3 regions of the Microlunatus soli genome follow, and region 1 is predicted to be linked to each of the others. Evidence: riboswitches for the same ligand, from Rfam matches in the RefSeq annotation. Region 1 holds a riboswitch; each other region holds the start of a gene.
The links. A riboswitch is a leader RNA that binds a small molecule or an ion and turns the genes downstream of it on or off. The one in region 1 is predicted to bind S-adenosylmethionine.

Region 1 (4,972 bases):
GAGTACGCCCCCGAGGGTGTCGACCTGCTGGCCTTCCCGACCCAGGCGCCGTGGGCGGCGCTGAAGGAGGGGATCGACTTCGCGCGGGCCGTCGGCGCCCCGACCGGCTTCCCGATCCACGACGGTCTGGTCAACGATCGCGGTCGCGGGATGGTGCTCGGGCGGATCAACTCGATGACGCCGACCCAGCTGGTCGATCTGCGCGGCGCCGGTGCGCAGAGCTTCTGACCGGTTCAGACCAGGCTCAGGGTGATGGTCGAGCCCTTCGGCGCCTTGGTGCCGCCGGCGGGGTCGGAGGCGGCGACGTAGCCGAGGCCGAGGAAGAGCACGCCGGATTTGTTGGTCCGGACCGTGAATCCCTTGTCCTCAAGGGTCTTCTTGGCCGCTTCGACCCCCATCGACTTGACGGTCGGGACAGTCACCATCACCGGTCCGAGCGAGGTCACCAGGGTCACCCGGTCGTCCTTGTGTCCCTCGCCGTCGTCCGGTGACTGCTTGATCACCGCGCCCGGCGGCACCGTGGCCGAGTGCTTGTTCTTGATCTTGACGGTGAAGCCGGCGTCCTTCAGGGCCGCTGCCGCCTGGTCGGCGGGGCGGCCGGTGTAGTCGGTGATGGTGATCGGGCGGGGTCCGGCGGATATCACCAGGTCGATCCGGCTGTCCGGTTTGAGTTGATCACCGGGTGTCTCCGAGGCCTTGATCACCAAGCCCTTGTCGACGGACTCGCTGTAATCGGTGTGCACCGTGCCGGACCGAAGATGCTGGCGGTCCAGGGCAGCAACGGCCGAGTCCTCGGTCAAGCCGGCCACCGTCGGCATCGGATACCGCTCCGGGCCACGGGAGACGGTCGCGTCGATCTCGCCACCGCGCAGGATCTTGCCGCCTGGCTGCGGCGAGGTGTTGATCACGTTGCCCTTCGGCACGGTCTCGGAATAGTCCTTGGCGAAGGCGATCTGCAGACCCGCCTCGCGGGCGATGATCTTGGCCTGGGCCTGCGGCATCGAGGTCAGCGCCGGTGCCGAGGTGAAGCGTCCCTTGGCCAGATACCAGCCGGCAGCGGCGGCGACCGCGGTCAGCAACAGCACCAAGATCAACACGATCCAACCGCGGAACCGGTGCCGGGGGCGGTGTACGGGTTGATTCGGGCGCCGACGCCGGACGTCCCGGTCGTCGTCCACGTCGATCGGGCTCAGCTGCGACGAGGCGCTGTCCTCCGTAGACGGTGAGGACAGGTGGGCCGGCGTCGACGGACCGCTCAGGAACCGGATGTCGGTGGGGGTGAACTCCTGTTCGTCCTCGGCGTAGGCCGCCGGTGTCGGGTCGACCGCCGGCCGGATTTGTTCGGCCCTGATCTGTTCGGCCCGGGGTTGTTGCGGCTGGGCGGCGAACTCCGCGCGTTCCTGCAGCGCGGCTGCCTCCAGCGCCGGGCCGATGGCCGTCGTCGACGCGTACGGGTCGACCTCGTCGGCGGCGTCGCGGGCTCGCTGCTGGCGCAACGCCAGCAGCGGCACCGTCAGATCCTGGCTGAGCTCGGGATCGGAGCGCAGCCCGGCCTGCAGCGCGGAACGTACCCGCCGGACCTGGGCCAGCAGGATCTTGGCGTCATGCGGTCGAGCATCGGCATCGCGGGCCGTCGCCCGCGCGATCAGGGCGTCGACGTAGTCCGGGATCGGCCCGGCGGTCTGGAAGGTCGACGGTGCCGGCACATCGTTGTGGACGTGGGCGTAGGCAACCTGGATCGGGGTCTCTCCGGTGTGCGGCTTGCGGCCGGTGAGCAGCTCGAACAGCACGACGCCGGTGCTGTACACATCGGAACGCGCGTCGGCCTTGCCGGAGACGACCAGTTCCGGTGGCAGGTAGGACACCGTGCCGATCAGCAGTCCGGCGGTGGCCGTCGACGTCTGAGCCGTGACCGCGCGGGCCAGCCCGAAATCGCCGACCTTGATCTCGCCGCGCTCGGAGATCAGCACGTTCTCCGGCTTGATGTCGCGGTGCACCAGACCCGCCTCGTGTGCGGCGGCCAGCGCGCTGAGCACCGGTTCGATCATGGTCAGCGCGCGGATCGGAGTCAGCGGCGACTCCCGGGAGATCACCGAGCGCAGGGTTCGGCCCTCGACCAGCTCCATCACGATGTACGGGCGTCCGGCGTCGTCCCCCTGGTCGAACACCGAGACCACATGAGGGTGTGACAACCGGGCCGCGGACCGGGCCTCGCGATCGAACTTCCGCGCGAAGTCGGCATCGTCGCCGAGCCCGACGTGCATCACCTTGACCGCGACCATCCGGCCGAGCCGGGTGTCGGTGGCTCGGTATACGGTCGCCATGCCGCCACGGGCAACCCGGTCGAGGACCTGGTAGCGGCCGTCGAGTACGTGCCCGACCAGCGGGTCGCTCGTACTCGTCATCGTCACGCCTGCTCCAAAAAGGTGCCGAGGGGAAGGGCGGGTCGGCGCGGTCGACCCATGGCCGAGTGTAGGGCGACCGCCGCGTGATTCCAGGGCCAACGCGCCGTACTCCCGCGTTGTGTCCTGGATGTGCCGTGGCTGTCGAGGCTCGTGTCCTGACGGTGATCACCGCGAGACCTCTGCCGGATAACCAACGGGTGTTCGATTTTCCTTGCTCTGCAGCGATTCCGCGCCCCCCGCCGGCCGGCCCGGTGTGTGGGGCATTGCCGTGGTGATCATCGACGACCCGTGGGCCGGCCCGTCTGCGGGCCAGGTGATCTCGAGTCGGGGGCTCCGGTCTCGTGACAGCGAGACAGCGGCGTTCACATCGCGGACGTCCGGTCGGGGCTGCTGCGACGGCGGGTTAGCGTTGTCTTCGTCAAGAGCGTCAGCGCCAAGCCCCGGCTTGCTGACCGGCAACCCTCCTCCGCGGCGGGGTGCCCCGGGTGAAGACATGGCTGTACGGCCCATCCGGGCGGTAGTGGCAAGTGCGGGCCCATCAGATCGGGGTCCCTGACGAGAGGACCAGGACGCGGTGAACTGTCGATCTAAATCCTAGTTAAACCGTAGGTAATACAGAGAATCTGATGATCATGAAAGGACGATCGGCCCGATGGCTCTCTCCACCTCGCTGCACCTCGGTGTCGCGCTCGAAGGGCTCGGTACCCACCCCCGAGCGTGGCGACTTCGGCCGCAGCTGGCGCGCCGTGCCTTCGGCGCGCGCTACTACCTCGACCTGATCCGGGTCGCCGAACGGGCCGGGATCGACTTCGCCTATTTCACCGACGGCTATGCGTTGCAGAGCGAGGACGACCGCAACTTCCGTGGCCGGCTGGACGCCGCATTGCTGGCCAGCCGACTCGCGCCGGTGACCGGGGGCATCGGCCTGGTGCCCGAATTCACCGTCACCCACGCCGAGCCGTTCCACATCTCCAAGGCGGTGGCCACCCTCGACCACACCAGTGAGGGGCGGGCCGGCTGGGCCCCGATCACGGCCAGCAGCGCCGACCCGACCGCGGAGGAACAGAACCGGCACTTCGGGCGACGGGAGCTGCTCGACCCCCAAACGGCCGACGCCGAGGCCGGCGAGGTCGCCGACGTCGTCCAGCGACTGTTCGACTCCTGGGAGGACGACGCGGAGATCCGCGATCTGCCGACCGGCCGCTTCATCGATCGGGACAAACTGCACTACGTCGACTTCGACGGGGAGTTCTTCTCGGTCAAGGGTCCGTCGATCACGCCGCGACCGCCGCAGGGCCGGCCGCCGACCGTGTTCGTGGTACGGACGGCGGCCGCGGCCAGCAACGCCGGACGTCATGCCGACGTCGCCGTCGTCACTGCCGGTGATCTCGAAACCGACCGGACCCTGGCCGACGGGGTCCGAGCGGCGGCACTCGAGGCCGGCCGCAGCGAGCCGCTGCCGGTGCTCGTCGGCTACCAGGTCCTGCTGGCGGGCACCGCCGATCAGGTCAAGGAGCAGCGCGCGGTTCTTGATCACGGCCTGGCGCAGCGCCCGACGGCCCGCGGGATCGGATTCGAGGGCACGCCGGGAGCGCTCGTCGAGGAGCTCGCCGGGATCGGCTCCGCCGGGTTCGCCGGCGCCTTGATCAACTTCGAGGTACTGCCGGGCGGGTTGGAGCTGTTCGCCGACGCCGTCGTCCCTCAGCTGGAGGAACGAGGCCTGTTCCGAGCCGGCGATCGGGATCTGACGCTTCGCGGACGCTTCGGCCTGACCAGACCCGTCAATCGGTACGTGAGGAGTTGATCATGAGTCAATCGCAGGACCATCGACAAGCCGGGCGGCCGACCAAGCAGGTCCGGCTCGGTGCACACTTTCCCGGCGTCAACCACAACACCGTCTGGTCCGACCCGCAGGCCGGCAGTCACATCGCGTTCGGGTCGTTCCGCGAACTCGCCCAGAGCGCGGAACGGGGCAGGTTCGACTTCTTCTTCCTGGCCGAAGGCCTCCGGCTGCGCGAACGGCACGGCAAGATCCATGATCTTGATGTCGTCGGCCGGCCCGACACGTTGCCGGTGCTGGCGGCGCTGGCGGCGGTGACCGAGCACCTCGGGCTGGTCGGGACGATCAACGCCACCTTCAACGAGCCGTACGAGTTGGCTCGGCAGTTCGCCTCGTTGGACCTGCTGTCCGACGGCCGTGCCGGCTGGAACGTCGTGACCTCCTCCGACGCCTTCACCGGTGAGAACTTCCGCCGCGGCGGCTACCTGGCGCGCACCGACCGATACGTCCGGGCCGCGGACTCCGTCGGCACCGCCCGTGAGCTGTGGGACAGCTGGCAGGCCGATGCCGTGGTCGCCGACCTTGATCATTTCACCCGGCCCGGGGCGATCAGCCCGTTCAGCCACCACAGTGAGCAGTTCGACATCAGCGGGGTGTTCGACACACCCCGTCCGGTGCAGGGACATCCGGTGATCTTTCAGGCCGGTGACTCCGCCGACGGCCGCGACTTCGGGGCCCGAACTGCGGACGCCATCTTCGGACGCTGGTTCGACACGGCCGAACGACG
Region 2 (4,972 bases), 680 kb from region 1:
GCGCCAGTTCGCCGGTCTCCAGTCGGAAGCCGACCGTCACCGACGGGTCGCGGCGGATCTGGTAGACGTCGTCGTCCATCCGCAGCTCGTGACTGGACAGCGGTGTCTGATCGTTCCAGCAGTAGGGCAGCACTCGGAAGCCCTCGTAGACCAATCCCTTGTCATACAGGGTTTTGAATGCCCACAGCACCGACTCCATGTAGGACGGATCGAGGGTCTTGTAGTCGTTGTCGAAGTCGACCCAGCGGGCCTGCCGGGTGACGTAGGACTTCCAGTCCTCGGTGTAGCGCAGCACCGACGCCTTGGCTGCCGCGTTGAACTTGTCGATCCCCATCTCGAGGATCTCGTCCCGGGTCTTGATCCCCAACTGGCTCATCGCTTCCAGTTCGGCGGGCAGTCCGTGGGTGTCCCAGCCGAAACGGCGCTCGACATGCCGACCGCGCATGGTCTGGAAGCGCGGCACGATGTCCTTGACATAGCCGGTCAGCAGATGCCCGTAGTGCGGCAGTCCGTTGGCGAACGGCGGCCCGTCATAGAAGACGTACTCATTGCTGCCGTTGTCACCGGCAGGATTGCGCTCGACCGACGCATTGAACGTGTCGTCGTCCTTCCAGAACGCGAGCACCCGCTCCTCGACCTCGGCGAAACGTGGGCTGGACGGGATCTTCCCGGTGTCGTCGCCCTGACCGTCGGGATTGGTCGTCGCCTTCGGATAGCTCATCGCTGACTCGCCCTCTTCGAAACCGTGCCGTCACAAACCGTGCACGAGGACGACGCAAGCCGCGGTACCACCTCGCTTGCCCGGGGATCTCCGATGATCATCCGGACCGCTCGTTGCGGGCTGTCACGGGCCCAACCGTCCGGGTCTACTGAAGCCGACCCGACTCTCGGCCGGGTGCGGCTCGTTCTTCCGGAGGCTCGCCGGTGATGGCCGGGTCAACGCCTGTGCTGCCATCGTAATGCGTCGCGCGGCGGGCGGCCAGCCGGTTCGGGAGACGCACACTAGCCCCTCTCGCCGAGACGCACCCCACCGATGATCATGTCCACCCCGTCGCGGAACGAACGGTCAAGATCACCGAAGAGGTGTTCGCTGGAGGCCGACGTCAACGGATAGCGGTCCCGGTCGACGCGTTCGGACCGGGCCATCGGATCGAAGCGCGGATCGCGTTGACCGTCGGGCGCGACGATGCCCTGCTCCTCCAGGACGAATCCGAGCACGAAGCAGTTCAGCGTCCGCAGCACTGCCGTGGCCGTCCGCAGGTCCGCACCGGCGTCGGTCAGCGCACGCAGCAGTGGTTCGCCGGCGACCACCGGCCCGGAGTCGGTCATGGCGGTGCCACCGAACAACCGGGCACCGTCCCGATGCCCCAGCAGCATCCGGCGAAGCCCATCCGCTTGGACTCGAAGCAGGTCCTGCCAGGGCCGCTCGGCCGCCAGTGCGGCGAGATCGTGACCGGCGTAGGCGTCCCGCGCCATCGTCGTCGCCATCTCGTCCAGCAACTGCTGCTTGTTCTGGAAATGCCAGTACAGCGCGGGCGCCTTGACATCCAGCGCAGCGGCGATCTTGCGCAGCGTGAGTCCCTCCAGCCCCTCGGTGTCAAGAAGCTCGAGCCCGGCCCGTACGACGGCCTCGCGATCCAGCGCCATGCCGGCAGATTCTGCCAGCCTCTTGACGAATTTAACAACGTTAAGCACACTGGAGACGTATTTAACAACGTTAAGGAGCATCATGAAGGCCGCACTCATCACCGACACCAGTCAGCCGCCGCGCTACACCGACTTCGCCGACCCCGAGCCCGCCGCCGGCGAAGAGTCGGTCACGATGCTGGCCGCGGGCCTGCACCAGATCACCCGAGCTCAGGCGTCCGGCCAGCATTACGCCAGCCCGGACCGGCTGCCGATGATTCCGGGCGTCGACGGCGTCGCCCGCCGCGATGACGGATCGCTGGTCTACTGCGGCGGCCTGCGACCGCCGTACGGGACCTTCGCCGAACGGGCGGCGATCGCCTCGGTCGCCGTCCCGCTGCCCACCGACGCCGACCCGACCGTCGTTGCGGCGACAGTCAATCCCGGAATGTCGAGCTGGATCGTCTACAAGCTCCGCGGCGAGTTGCAGGCCGGGCAGACCGTCGCGATCCTCGGCGCGACCGGAGCCTCGGGCCGAGCGGCCGTCCAGGCGGCCAGACTGCTCGGCGCCGGCCGGGTGATCGCGATCGGCCGCAACGCCGACGCACTGGCCGAGATCGACGCCGATGAGACGGTCCGGATCACCGCGGACGGCGACTGGGCCCACCCGCTGGGCAAGGTCGGCGGGGACGTCGACCTGGTCGTGGATTATCTGTGGGGCGAGCCGGCCGCACAGAGCATGGAAGCCCTGGTCACCAACCGCTCCGATCCGGCGCGACAGCTGAGCTGGGTCCAGGTCGGTTCGATGGCCGGCCACACGCTCCCGCTGAACGCCGGATTCCTGCGCGCTGCCAACCTGCATCTCCTGGGCAGCGGACTGCGAGGCGTGCCGTGGTCCGACATCGCCGCGCAGCTGCCGGAACTCATCGATCACATCGTCGGCGGCCGGATCAGCGTCCGGCCGGTCGCCCGGCCGCTCCGCGACATCGCAACGACCTGGACCGAGGCGGTCGCGCCGGGCGAACGAATCGTCGTCGTGCCGTGATCGCGGCCCCTCGACGGCTTTCGTCCATCATGAGGACGCCTGGTCCACTATGCGGACGGATGTCGCTGTCGGCTTGCGGATGACCGACGGGCTGCCGTCCAATGGAGGTGTTCGTGTGACGAGTGTCAGCGTCAAGCCCCGGCTTGCTGACCGGCAACCCTCCTCCGCGGTGGGGTGCCCCGGGTGAAACACACGGCCGGGCCCGACCGGGACCCGGCAAGCGCGGGTCCGCAGTGCATACCAGGGTGGACCCTCAACCCGAGGAGTCCTGATCATGACCGTCACCGCCCCGACCACCGACCGCACGACGGCCGACGCCGACGCCGCCTGTCCGCCGGCAGCCGAACGCGCCGGACTCGACCAGTCGCGGACGTTCGGTCGTACGGATGCACCCGGAAGGCTGGACGCATTCGGTCCCCTGGTCGGCGTCAGCGGCGCCGATCTGGAGGTCCCGCTGGTCGACGGTCGGTCGGTTCGCTACGCCAACCTGGACTACGCCGCCAGCGCCCCGGCTCTGGATGCTGTGCTGGCCGACCAGCAACGGATCCTGCCCTACTACGCATCGGTCCATCGCGGAGCCGGTTACGCCTCCGCGGTGAGCACCGCGCTGTATGAGCAGTCCCGACGCACCGTCGCCGACTTCGTCGGTGCCCGCGACGACGACCTGACGATCTTCACCCGGAACACCACCGACGCGCTCAACCTGCTCGCCGGCGCGGTCCCGGCCGGTTCCCCGGTGGTCTGCCTGGACATCGAACACCACGCCAATCTGCTGCCCTGGCAGGGATTGGGCGCGACGATCGTGAAAGCGTCGCGGAGTCTGACCACGACCCTCGATGATCTTGATCGGACCCTGCAGCGGACCGGCGCCGGCCTGCTCGCGATCACCGGTGCCTCCAACGTCACCGGCGAAGTACTCCCGTTGGCCCGGCTGGCCGACCTCGCGCACCGACACGGTGCCCGACTCGCGGTCGACGGAGCACAGCTGGTCCCCCATCGCCGGGTCGACCTCGCCGCCACGGGCATCGACTATCTGGTGTTCTCCGGCCACAAGTTGTATGCCCCCTTCGGATCCGGTGCGCTGATCGGCCGGGCGGACTGGCTGGAATCGGCCCCGCCCTATCTGGCCGGAGGCGGCGCGGTCCGCAAGGTCACTGTCGAACACACCGACTGGGCCGACGGCGTCGCCCGCCACGAGGGCGGCACGCCCAACGTCCTCGGTGCCGCCGCCGTGGCCGCGGCCTGCCGGGCGATCGCCGAAATCGGCGATGATCATCTTCGACGGCACGAATGGCGGCTGCGGACCCGGCTGCTGTCCAGACTGGCCGGACTGCGAGAGGTCCGGCTGTTGTCGATCTGGGACGACTGCACCGACGCGGTCGGCGTCGTCGGCTTCACCGTCGACTCCTATGACGCCGGTCTGGTCGCGGCCTATCTGTCGGCCGAGCACGGCATCGGCGTCCGGGACGGCGCGTTCTGCGCTCACCCGCTTGCGGCTCGCCTCGGTCTCACCGGTGGCGCACTGCGCGTCAGCTTCGGCGTCGGCAGCGGTTCGGAGGACATCGACCGGCTGCTGTCGGCGCTGCAATCGCTGGTCGAGGACGGCCCGCAATGGCGCTACGAACTCGTCGACAGCCGCTACCAGCCGGTCGGTGACCCGCGACCGAAGCCGGCCTGGCTGGACAGCCTGGACGCTGCCGCCGATCCCTGCCGGGGCTGACAACCCTCGCCCCGCTGCTTCGTCCGGTGACCCCGGCCCGCATCCTGGTATCTGATGCGGAATGCTGTGCCATGTTGACGTCTGTCGACGCCGCCGATCGCCGAGAATCGATCAGCCGGCCAGCACGGAACAGGGAGGGACGATGATGAAGATCACCGGAGCGGTCCTGGACGAGATCGGGCGGCCCCGCCCGTATGCCACCAGCCGACCGATCTCGATCACCGAGCTCGACCTGGCGGCCCCCGGCCCGGGCGAGGTCCTGGTCAGCATCGAGGCGGCCGGACTCTGCCATTCCGATCTCTCGGTGGTGGACGGGAATCGGCCGCGGCCGACCCCGATGTTGCTCGGTCACGAGGCTGCGGGTCTGATCGCCCAGCTCGGCCCGGGCGTGGACGATCTCGAGGTCGGGCAGCGCGTGGTGATGTCCTTCCTCCCCCGCTGTGGTGACTGCACACAGTGCCGGACCGACGGCCGGCTGCCGTGCGGACCCGGTTCGGCGGCGAACACGGTCGGTTCACTGCTCACCGGGGGCCGTCGACTTCAGCGCAACGGGAGTGGGGTGTACCACCATCTCGGGGTGT
Region 3 (4,972 bases), 880 kb from region 1:
GACGCCGCGCTCGCGTTGTGGGAGGAGGCGTTGACGCTGCCGGGCGCGGCCGAGCTCGGCCCGGACCGTTGGTATCACGGCGATCTGGTCGCGGAGAACCTCCTGCTCCGCGATGGCCGGCTGACCGCCGTCCTGGACTTCGGCTCGCTGTCGATCGGCGATCCGACCATCGACCTGCACGGCGCCTGGGAAGTGCTGGACGACCCCGCCCGCGAGGTGTTCCGGCAGCGGCTCGGGATCGACCAACCCGAGTGGCTGCGGGCCCGTGCCTGGGCGCTCGGTATCGCGCTCGGGGCGTTCAGCTACTACTGGGACACCATGCCGGGACGGCGAGCCGACCGGCTGGCGATGGCCCGCAACGCTTTGTCCTGAGCGTCTGCCAGCCGGGAACCGGATCAGAGGTAGCCGCCGTCGGCCAGTCCGGCGGCGCGTTCGAAGACGTTGGCCCGGGCCAGATCGCCGGTCCGTAACCACGACCAGCCCATCGCGGCGGCGTACAAACCGAAGAACGGCAGCCCGAGACAGGCCAAGTACTGCCAGGAATGGCGTTCCTCGTGCCGGAGCAGGTTGGGACTGGTGGCCAACAGGTCCGGCCAGCTCCGGGCGGTGATCACCACGTTGCCCACGGTGAACGCCCCGGCGATCGGGAAGCCGAGCCGGTAGCCGTCGGCGAGCACCAGCCCGCGCGGGCCACGCTGTACATCGGCACGCCCGATCCGCGCGATCAGCAGGCCCACCGGCGTGGACAGATTGGCCCAATTGCCGAGTCGCCGCAGCTGCTGCGGAGCGGTCAACCGCCCGCCGCCGATCGGTCGCACGTCGTCCATGCAGCAAGAGTAGGCCGGCCCGCGTCCCTACCGCCGCCCACCAGGTCGTCTCGTATTGTGGTCAGTTTGGCCGAAATATGGGATGCGATTAGGTATGGACCGGTGGCCGACCCGTACGCTGAGCAGAGCTCATCCAGAGGGGGCGAGGGATTCGGCCCAGTGACCCCCCGGCAACCAGCTGACAACTCAGCACCGGTGCCAACTCCGACTCGGTACGAAAGCCGGCCGAGAGAGATGAAGGACGGTATCTGCTGTGACCACAGCACTCCAGACCGAAGCCCCCGCGGGTTGTCGGCCCGGCGCATTCGGCAACGCCACCCACCTCGTCTGCCGCGCCTGCGGCGCGAAGAGCCCGCTCGGCCCGTTCTATGCGTGCCTGGAGTGCTTCGGCCCGCTCGAGGTGGGCTACGAATACCCCGAGATCACCCGTGAACAGATCGAACGCGGACCGAAGAGCATCTGGCGCTACGCCTCGCTGCTGCCGGTCCCGGCCGACATTGCGACCTTCCGCTCCACCGACCCGGGCTTCACCCGGCTGGTCGACGCCCGCAACCTCGCCGACGACCTCGGTCTGAAGCAGCTCTGGGTGAAGGACGACTCCGGCAACCCGACGCATTCCTTCAAGGACCGGGTGGTGGCCGTCGCGCTGTCCGCCGCCCGCGAGCTCGGCTTGCAGGTGCTGGCCTGTCCGTCCACCGGCAACCTGGCCAACGCTGTCGCTGCCGCGGCCGCGCGGGCCGGCATCAAGTCGGTCGTCCTGGTGCCCAGCAACCTGGAGCAGCAGAAGATCCTCGCCTCCGCGGTCTATGACACCACGCTGATCGCGATCGAGGGCAGCTACGACGACGTCAACAAGCTGGCCAGTGAGATCGCCGGCGAGGAAGAGGGCTGGGCGTTCGTCAACGTCAATGTCCGGCCCTACTACGCCGAGGGTTCCAAGACGCTGGCCTTCGAGATCGCCGAGCAGCTCGGCTGGCGGCTGCCCGATCAGGTCGTCATCCCGGTCGCGTCCGGCTCCCAGCTGACCAAGATCGACAAGGGCTTCACCGAGTTGATCAAGCTCGGCCTGGTCGAGGAGAAGCCGTACAAGATCTTCGGTGCGCAGGCCACCGGTTGCTCGCCGATCGTGCAGGCCTACCAGGCCGGCCAGGATGTCGTTGCTCCGGTCAAGCCGGACACCATCGCCAAGTCGCTGGCCATCGGCAACCCGGCCGACGGGCCGTACGTGCTGGACGTGGTACGCCGCACCGGCGGCAAGATCACCGACGTGGACGACGCAACCGTGGTGGAGAACATCCAGCGGCTGGCCCGCAACGAGGGCATCTTCGGTGAGACCGCCGGCGGTGTCACCCTCGGCGTAACGGCGAAGTTGATCAACGACCGTGATCTTGATCCGTCCGCCGAGACCGTGATCATCAACTCCGGCGACGGACTCAAGACCCTGGACGCGGTTGCCGACAAGGTCGGACCGAAGACCACCATCCCGCCGCGTTACGACGCATTCGAAGACTTCTGGAAGGCTGCCAAGTGAGTGCATCGGTACGGATCCCGACCATCCTTCGCAACTACACCGGTGGTGAGAAGGAGGTCTCGGCCGACGGTGGCAACCTGGCCGAGCTGATCGACAATCTGGAGTCCAACCACCCGGGCATCAAGGCCCGGGTGTTGGACGATGCCGGTGCGCTGCGCCGCTTCGTCAACGTCTACATCGGCGACGACGATGTCCGTTTCATCGGCGGGCTGGACGCCGAGATCGCTGACGGGGCGCAGATCTCGATCATCCCCGCCGTCGCCGGCGGCTGCTGAATTCTGCAACGCGCCCGCGGCGTAGCGGGCTTGATCGCACCGCGGACGGGTCGTTGACCGATCGAACCTGTGCTCAAGCCCGCGCGGTAAGTGGCCGAGCCGACCCGTAGGCTGACCGCTTGTGAAGAGGTTCGCCGTCTCCGGGATGCCACGCGAAGTCCTGGTCCTCGGAGTCATCGCCTTCTGCGTCATGGTCGGCTTCGGCGTGGTGCTGCCGGTGCTGCCGGTCTTCGCCCGATCGTTCGGAGTAGGAAACTTCGAGGTCGGGGCCGTGGTCTCGGCCTTCGCTCTGATGCGGTTGATCTGCAGCCCGTTCTGTCCGCGTCTGATCTCGATGCTCGGCGAGCGGGTGGTGCTCGGCGTCGGGATGTTCATCGTGGCGATCTCCAGCGGGCTGGTCGCGCTGGCTCAGGACTACCCGCAGTTGTTGATCTTGCGCGCTGCCGGTGGGATCGGGTCGGCGATGTTCACGGTCTCGGCGATGACCCTGCTGTTGCGAGTGGTCGCACCGGACCGGCGCGGCCGGGCGACCGGCATCTATCAGGGTGGCTTCCTGCTCGGCGGGATGGCCGGCCCGGCGGTCGGCGGTGTGCTCGCCACGATCTCGATCACCGCACCTTTTCTGTTCTATGCCGGCACCCTGATCGCCGCCGGCACCGTCGGACTGCTGCTGCTGCGGGCGCCCGAACAGGCCGCACCCGAGCGTGCCGAGGCGCCGATCCCGTTCCGTCGGGTGCTGGCCGACCGGCGCTACCAGGCTGCCTGCCTGACCAATCTGGCGCAGGGCTGGAGCTCCTTCGGCGTCCGGTCGTCGCTGGTGCCGGTGTTGGTGGTTGAGGTGCTGCACGGCAAGCCGTCCTGGACCGGGATCGCCTTCGCCTGCGCGTCGGTGGTGCAGACGATCGCCCTGGGGCCGGCGGGCCGCTTCACCGACACCGTCGGGCGTCGACCGGCGATGATCACCGGCGGTGTGATCGCCTGCGCGGCGATCGTGCTGGTGCCGATCGCGCCGAACATCTGGCTGCTCGGGGCGATCCTGTGCGGTTACGGCGTCGCTGCCGCCTTCCTCGGTACGGCACCGGCCGCGGCGGTGGGAGATGCTGCTGGTGGCCGCGCCGGACGTCCGGTGGCGATCTTCTCGATGTGCTCCGACATCGGGGCCATCGTCGGTCCGCTGGTTGCCGGCCTGCTCGCTGACCGGGTGTCCTATCCGGCGGCGTTTCTTGCCGGCGGTCTGCTGCTCGCGGTCGGCTTCCTGGCTGCCATCCGAATGCCCCGAGAGGCGCCGCTGGTGGTCCCCGATCGCCCCGAGGTCGACTCCGCCAGCTGAACCGGCGCGACCCACTGCAGTGGTTGGACCCGACTCGAGATCATCCTCAACGCCGCGACCGATCCGAACAGATCGCAGTACGTGTTACCGAGTCGCCCTCGGAACAAGTCTGCGCGGAATAGTTAAGTGATTGCTTGACTTTGCGTCATCGCAGACCCATAGTTAAGTACATGGTTAACCAATCGGATCCCGATCCGCTCGGTCGAGTGTTCCAGGCGATGGCCGACCCGACGCGACGAGCAATCGTGGAGCGACTGGTTCGCGGACCGGCAACGGTGAAAGCCATTGCCGAACCGTTGACGATGTCACTGCCTGCGGTGATGCAACACCTGCAGGTCCTCCAGGCAGCAGGCGTGATCGTGACCGAGAAGGTCGGCCGGGTCCGCAGCTGCCGGATCGAGCCCACGGCGCTCCGGCAGGCGGAGCAGTGGCTCGGCCGGCAGCGTACCGAGACCGAGCGGCAGCTTGATCAACTCGACGACTACCTGAAGGGAAAATGATCATGGAGGTTACCCATTCGACGTTCACCCTGGAACGTCGCTACAGCGCCCCGGTCGATCGGGTGTTCGCGGCCTGGGCCACGCCGGAAGCCCGGAGACGCTGGATGGCCCAAGGGGCAGAGCATTCCCAGGACTTCGTGGTCGGTGGTCTGGAGACGGTCACGGGGCCGGACGGCGACGGCCGTCGGCTGACCTATCGCGGCCGCTATGCCGAGATCGTGCCGAACACCAGGATCCTCACCACGTCGACCTTGCACACCGAGGACCAGCTGTCCACGGTTTCGGCCACCAGTGTCGAGTTCCGCGCCGACGGCGACGACACGGTGCTGGTGCTCACCGAACACGGAATGTATCTGCCCGGTCAGGAGCGACCGGAATGGCGGGAGCAGGGAACCGCGCACCAACTGGACACCCTGGCCGCGGAATTCGCCGCTGCCACCGACGTGAAGGAGAACTGATCATGGCGCATGTCGATCATCTGCTGGCGGTGCTTGCCGTCAGCGACATCG

Region 2: linked by a shared signal. The riboswitch ahead of BLU38_RS07820 (aminotransferase class V-fold PLP-dependent enzyme) and the one ahead of BLU38_RS04635 (LLM class flavin-dependent oxidoreductase) in region 1 are both predicted to bind S-adenosylmethionine.
Region 3: linked by a shared signal. The riboswitch ahead of thrC (threonine synthase) and the one ahead of BLU38_RS04635 (LLM class flavin-dependent oxidoreductase) in region 1 are both predicted to bind S-adenosylmethionine.

The regions. Positions count from the first base shown of each region.
Region 1 covers NZ_LT629772.1:989,190-994,161, reverse strand. The annotation lists gene BLU38_RS04645 (MBL fold metallo-hydrolase) at 1-228, shown strand, start outside; gene BLU38_RS04640 (Stk1 family PASTA domain-containing Ser/Thr kinase) at 234-2,405, opposite strand; SAM riboswitch class IV at 2,822-2,941, shown strand; gene BLU38_RS04635 (LLM class flavin-dependent oxidoreductase) at 3,058-4,209, shown strand; gene BLU38_RS04630 (NtaA/DmoA family FMN-dependent monooxygenase) at 4,212-4,972, shown strand, end outside.
Region 2 covers NZ_LT629772.1:1,668,075-1,673,046, forward strand. The annotation lists gene ileS (isoleucine--tRNA ligase) at 1-721, opposite strand, end outside; gene BLU38_RS07810 (TetR/AcrR family transcriptional regulator C-terminal domain-containing protein) at 1,003-1,647, opposite strand; gene BLU38_RS07815 (quinone oxidoreductase family protein) at 1,730-2,671, shown strand; SAM riboswitch class IV at 2,786-2,900, shown strand; gene BLU38_RS07820 (aminotransferase class V-fold PLP-dependent enzyme) at 2,946-4,391, shown strand; gene BLU38_RS07825 (alcohol dehydrogenase catalytic domain-containing protein) at 4,534-4,972, shown strand, end outside.
Region 3 covers NZ_LT629772.1:1,867,219-1,872,190, reverse strand. The annotation lists gene BLU38_RS08715 (phosphotransferase) at 1-372, shown strand, start outside; gene BLU38_RS08710 (hypothetical protein) at 396-827, opposite strand; SAM riboswitch class I at 954-1,068, shown strand; gene thrC (threonine synthase) at 1,081-2,358, shown strand; gene BLU38_RS08700 (MoaD/ThiS family protein) at 2,355-2,633, shown strand; gene BLU38_RS08695 (MFS transporter) at 2,755-3,963, shown strand; gene BLU38_RS08690 (ArsR/SmtB family transcription factor) at 4,134-4,463, shown strand; gene BLU38_RS08685 (SRPBCC family protein) at 4,460-4,921, shown strand; gene BLU38_RS08680 (VOC family protein) at 4,924-4,972, shown strand, end outside.